Regions from separate parts of the Nocardia sp. NBC_01377 genome, predicted to be linked through region 2. Evidence: riboswitches for the same ligand, from Rfam matches in the RefSeq annotation. Region 2 holds a riboswitch; the other holds the start of a gene.

Region 1 (3,412 bases), 2.7 Mb from region 2:
CGATACCGAGTTCGGGGTCTAGGTGGCGGGGGACACCCGCGACCGGATCCTGGCCGAGGCGAGGACGCATCTGCTCGCGAAGGGGTATCCGGCGTTCACCGTCGCCGCGGTGCGCGATCGGCTCGGATTGTCCAGCGGCAGTATGTTCCACGCCTTCGGCTCCAAGGCCGGGCTCGCGGCGGCGGTCTACGTCGAAGCGATGCTGGACTACCAGCGCGCCGTGCTCGACCGCCTCGGTTCCGGCGACGGCGAGCGCGACGTACTCGCGTTCATCGCCGCGCATCTGGGCTGGGTCGAAGATCGCCGAGAGCTCGCGCGCTTCCTGTTCGCCACCCTGCCCGACGAGGTCGGAGCCATAGCGAAACCCGCACTGGCGCAGCACAATCAGGAATTCTTCGACGCGCTTCGACGCTGCTACGCGGAGCTGCCCGGCGCCGGAGCCGACGACGGTTCCGGTTTCTCGCTGGCACACGCGCTCTGCGTCGGACCGGCCCAGGAGTACTGCCGCCAGTGGGTCCGCGGCGGCGTCGACACACCGCCGCGAACCCACACGCGAACCTTCCAGCGGGCGGCGCTGGCCGCCCTCGCGACCCTATCCGCGCGCTGACACCGAGGCGCGGCGGTCGATGAACCTGCCCACCAGCCACGCCACCGCGACGGCGGCGAGGAACGACAGCAGCGACGCGCTCATCCACGGCTGCTTGGTGAAATGCAGCCATTCCTGTACCCGCACCCAGGCATCGGTCCACACGCCCGCGTCGCCGGGATTGATCAGCTGGTACACCGAGAGGCCGACCAGCCAGGCCACGATCATGCCCCAGCGTGACGGCGCGTCGGCGGCGGTGTTCCACTCGCCGTGCGTGCGCAGGAAGAAATCGGCGACGAGAACGCCGAGCAGCGGCACGAATACCGAGCCGATCAGGCCGAGGAAGCCGAAGTAGTCGTCCATGTCCAGCCACAGCGCCAGTACCGTGATCAGCGCGCCGAGCCCGATCGAGAGCGCCCTGCGGTCGACGCGCGGCGCGAGGTTCTGGATCGAGATCGCGGTGGAGTACACGTTGGCGAAGGACTGGTCGGCTTCGCGCAGCACCAGGATGAAGAAGAACGCCGCGCCGAGGGTGACGCTGAGGAACGGCCCGTAGGTGCCGTCGCCGGTGGACAGCGCGAGCGCGAACAGACCGAGGATGTAAGCGAGGATCTGGGTGAGTCCGTACGCGCCGCTCGCCGCCCCGAACGCCGCTTTCGTGCTGCGCGAGTGACGGGTGTAGTCGGCCGCGACCGGCATCCAGGAGATCGATACGGCCAGTGCGGCATCGGTGGCGATCCAGAACAGCGACCAGTCGGCGCCGAACGGGCCGTTGCCCTCGGGGCCGGGATCGGCGGTCAGATCGGGCAGGCCCGCACGGAAGAACTGGATGTAGAACCAGAGCAGCGCGACGCCGACGCCCACCGTCACGAACCGGCGCAGCAGTCGTACCGACCCCAGCGGCCAGATCGTGAGCACGGTGGTGATGACCCCGGCGACGACGACGTAGAGCCAGCGCGGACCGCCGCCGAACATCTCTTCGGCGGCATTGCCGATGACGATCAACTCGAAGGTGCCCCACCCGATGAGCTGGGCGATATTGAGCACCGTCGGCACATAACTGAGTTTCGCGCCGAACAGACCCCGCAACAGCATCATCGCCGGTTTGCCGGTTTTCGCGCCGGGGACGGCGGCGAGCCCGAGCATCAGTCCGCCGACCACGGTGCCGATGATCATCGCGACGATGCCCGCCGCGATCGAGATCTGCGCCGCGCCCTCGGTATTCGGCGCGAGGACGGTGTAGGCCCCGGAGAACGCGAAAAGACTGACGCCCAGATTCGCCCAGAACGCGCTCTGATCCCAGAACGACAGCACCCTCGGCGCGGGCTGATCCAACGTGAGCGGGGCCTCCTGGCCCGTCGTGTCGGCGGTCGATGAGGCCATCGGGCAACTCGCTTCCCTACGCCGGCATTACCCGGACAGGTTCATGCGGTCGGCGGCGCTTCGGGTCCGCCCTCTCAGCCCGGCCATTTCCGAGCTCCCGCGGGTGTATATCCGGGCAAATGGTACACGCGTACTGGCACACGCACCGGGGCGAGTTCGCGATCGGCGGATGTGGGCGCGCTGGCGCACCGACCCCGGGTAGCGCGGTCAGGGTTGCGGTGCGCGGTGGGTCCGCAGGGCGTGGTCGAAGCGATCGAGCAGAAAAGCCGTGGCCCGCTTGGCGATCGGGGTCCAGACGGCGGCGTCGAACCCGTGGAACGCGCCGGGAAACAGCTGGAACTCGACCGGCACGCCCGCTGCGCGCAAGGCATCGACGTAGGCGATGGTCTCGTCGCGGAAAGGTTCGATGCCGCCGACGAAGCTGATCGTCGGCGGCAATCCGGCGAAGTCGGCGGCGCGTGCGGGTGCGGCGTAGGCGGGCACGTTCCCGCCGTAGAGATCGCCCAGGTAGAGACGCCAGGCCGATTCGTTGGTGACCGCGTCCCAGACCGGGGCGTTGTTGTCGACGGCGGAGTCGGTGCCGCCACGGTCATCGATCATCGGGTATATCGGCATCTGGAAGGCGATGGCGACCTCGCCGTGGTCGCGGGCATACAGCGACACCGCCGCGGTGAGACCGCCGCCCGCCGAGGCCCCGCCGACCGCCAGTCGGTCGGTGCGGACCCCGAGTTCGTCGGCGTGATCGCGCGACCACAGCAACGCGTCGTAGCAGTCCTCGAACGCCGCCGGATACGGTGCCAGGCGGCTGAGTCGGTAGTCGGGGGAGACGATCACGCAATTGCCGGTGCGCACGAGTCTGCGCATGGCGGCGATTTCCCACTCCGGCGCGCCCATGGCGTAGCCGCCGCCGTGGATCCACAGGATCCCCGCCGCCTCCGGTGCCGGGTCGGGGCCGGTGACGATCAGAACGCGCAGGGGCGAGCCGTCGCGCCGACGGATCCATCGTTCGCGGCGACGGATACCGCCGATCGGCACGGCGCGCGCTATCCGGTCCATGATCGGTGTCGGCTTCCGCAGTTCGTCGACGGTGCGCGCGCGTCCGGCCGCCCTGCCCAGCACCGCGGCCGCCCTTCGCAGGCCGGGATCGATCATCGTCTCGGTGACATGCATGGTGTTTCGCTCTTTCACACGGTCGCCGCGCTCCGCGACAACAGGACGGCACGGGGGCTTGGAGTGTCGTGATCCCATCCGGTCGCGGAGATATAGCATTTCCGCATCAGCGGTGCCGGGGATTCGACGGCGGCCGCGTATCGGAGCTTCTCTCGCTCGAGTCGACGGTGCCGTAGCGGGGCGGTCGGCGCACTCGTCGAAAGGTTTGCGCGATGACCCTCATGTCCTCGGCCGCTCGGTGTCTCGGGTTGGTCGTCTTGCTGCTCGGACTGA
Region 2 (3,412 bases):
GCGTTTCCCCCGTAAGGAAGGTATGCGCATCGATTTCGTCCTTGCCTCACCCGAACTGGCGGGCAGGGCCGAGGACGCGCTGGTCGACCGGGACGAGCGCAAGGGCAAGGGCGCGAGCGACCACGCCCCGGTCATCGCCGAATTCCGCGACTGACCGGGAGCGCGTGGCACCCGCCCCGGCTCACACCGTGACGTAGGCGAATTCGTCGGCGGCCAGCGCGGCCCAGGTCGGTTGCGCGTCGACGCCGCGGTTGGCGAGTTCCTCCACGAGATCGCCTCGGTCCGGATCGTTGTCGTAGGGGCTGCGCGGGAACCAGTCCGGCCAGTGGTCGTAGGCGCGTTCCACCCGGACCTCGGCGCCGTCGATGGCGAAGCGGATGAACAGCCATCGGCCGTGCTCACCGGTCTCGGTATCGCGCAGCCGCCGCAACCCGGTCGGAATCTTGCGCGCGTTGCGCGGCACGCCGACCCCGATGCCGCGACCGACCCGGAACGCGAAGTCGATATGCCCGTACTCCTCGTACAGCACCCGGATACGGGCGACCATATCGATGAGTTCCGGACTCTCTGGCGGAACGGGGCGCGGCTTCTCGGGCGCCTCGACCATCGCGGCGACGAGTTGCCTGCGATGGTCGACCGGACTGAGCCTGCGACGCCACCGCGGTCCGGTTCCCGCGACGGGAAGTTCCTCCGCCACCGGAGCCGACCCGGCGACGACACCGCCGCGCGCGAGGAAATCGTATACCGGATCGCATAATTCGGGTTCGAGCACCGAAACAAGTTCCGGCGTCACCGATCTCGTCTCCGCCGCCGCGAACAGCGCGGCAATCTCGGCACGGGTCACGCCGTGCAGCGATTCCGCGAAAAGTCCTATCAGTTGCTGTAATTCGAGCAGCGGATAGAGCGCCACCGCCGTCTCGTACTCCACGCGCAACAATTCCAGCTGTGCGGAGTGCCGCCACGCCGTGCCGTCCCACCAGCGCACGAAATCGATCACCTCGTCGAGCATCAGCGGCGTGAGATCGGCGATCGGCACCCACGGCGGCGCGCCCGCGAGCAGATCCTGCGGTTCGGCGGGCGCGACGTAGTGGTCGTCACGTCCCTGCCCGAACAGCACGGCGGTCCCGTCCACGTATCGCACCAGCGTGAACCAGTTCTCCGCCAGCCCCATGTCGAAGGTGACCCGACCGCCGACCAACTCACCTAGCTGCCCCGAACCCTCCGGATCCTGCACCACTTGGACCACAAGGGTGCGACCCCACAGAACATCCAGCGTCGGCAACTCGGATTGCATGCCCCACAACCTAATCCCCGCGACGCCGGTCGTCAGTGCCCGCGACCGTATCGCGACCATCACCTCCGGTATGCGGATCACCGGGAGCGGCGTCGGGCGGGCGGGTATGGTTGGCCGGGGAAAATCGCATATCGCCAACGGGGGCTCGCACCAGCGGGCTGAGAGGACGGCTAGCTCCACGGAGCGTCAGGGCCGTCGACCGTATGAACCTGACCGGGTAATGCCGGCGTAGGGAGAAACATGACGAGCACACCTGTCGACACCGTGACCACCGGTCCTGTCGAAGGCAGCGTCAAACACTATCGCCAGGTCGATGACCTGCGCATTCCGGTTCGCCGGATCAACCTCACCAATGGTGAGACCTTCGACGTCTACGACACCTCCGGCCCGTACACCGACACCGCGGCCACCATCGATCTGGAAGCAGGTCTACCCGCGCTGCGCGACGGCTGGGAGAAACCGCGGGTCGACGGTCCGCCGACCCAGCTGGCCTGGGCTCGCCGAGGAATCGTCACCCCCGAGATGCTTTTCATCGCCGAGCGCGAGGGCGTGACGCCGGAGCTGGTGCGCGAGGAGGTCGCCGCCGGACGGGCGGTCATCCCGGCCAATCACAAGCACCCCGAACTCGAGCCGACGATCATCGGCAAGAAATTCCTGGTCAAGATCAACGCCAATATCGGCAATTCCGCCGTCTCCTCCTCGATCGCCGAGGAGGTCGAGAAGATGGTGTGGGCCACGCGCTGGGGCGCCGACACCATCATGGATCTGTCCACGGGCAAGAACATCCACGAGACCCGGGAGTGGATTCTGCGCAATTCCCCGGTCCCGGTCGGCACCGTGCCGATCTACCAGGCGCTGGAGAAGGTGAACGGCGATCCGACCGCGCTCACTTGGGAGATCTACCGCGATACCGTCATCGAACAGTGCGAGCAGGGCGTGGACTACATGACCGTGCACGCCGGTGTGCTGTTGCGCTACGTCCCGCTCACGGCCAAACGGGTCACCGGCATCGTCTCGCGCGGCGGGTCGATCATGGCCGCGTGGTGCCTGGCCCATCACCGGGAATCGTTCCTTTACACCAACTTCGCCGAACTGTGCGAAATCCTGGCGAAATACGACGTCACCTTCTCCCTCGGTGACGGGCTGCGTCCCGGCTCGATCGCCGACGCCAACGACGAGGCCCAGTTCGCCGAACTGCGCACCCTCGGCGAACTTACCAAGATCGCGAAATCCTTCGGTGTCCAGGTGATGATCGAAGGTCCCGGCCACGTGCCGATGCACAAAATCGTGGAGAACGTGCGGCTGGAGGAGGAACTGTGCGAGGAGGCCCCGTTCTACACCCTCGGGCCGCTCGCCACCGATATCGCGCCCGCCTACGACCACATCACCTCGGCCATCGGCGCCGCGATCATCGCCCAGGCGGGCACCGCCATGCTCTGCTACGTGACCCCGAAGGAACATCTCGGTCTGCCCAACCGCGACGATGTGAAGGTCGGCGTGATCACCTACAAGATCGCCGCTCACGCCGCCGATCTCGCCAAGGGTCACCCGCACGCCCAGGACCGGGACAACGAATTGTCCAAGGCGCGTTTCGAATTCCGCTGGCGTGACCAGTTCGCGTTATCGCTGGACCCGGACACCGCACGCGAGTACCACGACGAGACGATGCCCGCCGAACCGGCCAAGACCGCGCATTTCTGTTCCATGTGCGGGCCCAAGTTCTGCTCGATGCGCATCTCGGCCGATGTCAGGGAGTACGCCGCACGCGAGGGTCTGACCGATGTGCAGGCCATCGAGGCGGGAATGGCCGAAAAATCGGCGGAATTCGCCGATGCGGGCAAGAAGGTGTATCTGCCCGTGGTCTCCTGATACCACGGCTGTCCACGGTTTCGTATTTCCGGGTGTCGCTCGTTACCCGGAAATACGGATGCCGGGTACTCCGTCTCGCCCCCGGCAGCGGGATTACCCGGCGGCGACCGTCGCGGACATCGCATCGCCGCCCTGCGCAGGGGGCAGGACAGCGGGGAGTTGCGGTGTCCGCGACGGATCTGCCGATGCGGTGACCTCACGCGCCGGACGTCCCGCGCACATCAGCGGATGTTCTGTTCGATCGAACGC

What was found. A riboswitch is a leader RNA that binds a small molecule or an ion and turns the genes downstream of it on or off. The one in region 2 is predicted to bind thiamine pyrophosphate.
Region 1: another riboswitch for thiamine pyrophosphate. It lies ahead of OG225_RS19610 (purine-cytosine permease family protein); the one in region 2 lies ahead of thiC (phosphomethylpyrimidine synthase ThiC).

The regions. Positions count from the first base shown of each region.
Region 1 is NZ_CP109566.1:4,240,775-4,244,186, reverse strand. Features, by position in the region: gene OG225_RS19620 (crotonase/enoyl-CoA hydratase family protein) at 1-22, shown strand, start outside; gene OG225_RS19615 (TetR/AcrR family transcriptional regulator) at 23-607, shown strand; gene OG225_RS19610 (purine-cytosine permease family protein) at 593-1,969, opposite strand; TPP riboswitch at 1,967-2,080, opposite strand; gene OG225_RS19605 (alpha/beta hydrolase) at 2,177-3,139, opposite strand; gene OG225_RS19600 (cellulase family glycosylhydrolase) at 3,352-3,412, shown strand, end outside.
Region 2 is NZ_CP109566.1:6,907,643-6,911,054, forward strand. Features, by position in the region: gene OG225_RS31870 (exodeoxyribonuclease III) at 1-154, shown strand, start outside; gene OG225_RS31875 (hypothetical protein) at 182-1,294, opposite strand; TPP riboswitch at 1,422-1,547, shown strand; gene thiC (phosphomethylpyrimidine synthase ThiC) at 1,535-3,163, shown strand; gene OG225_RS31885 (TetR family transcriptional regulator) at 3,385-3,412, opposite strand, start outside.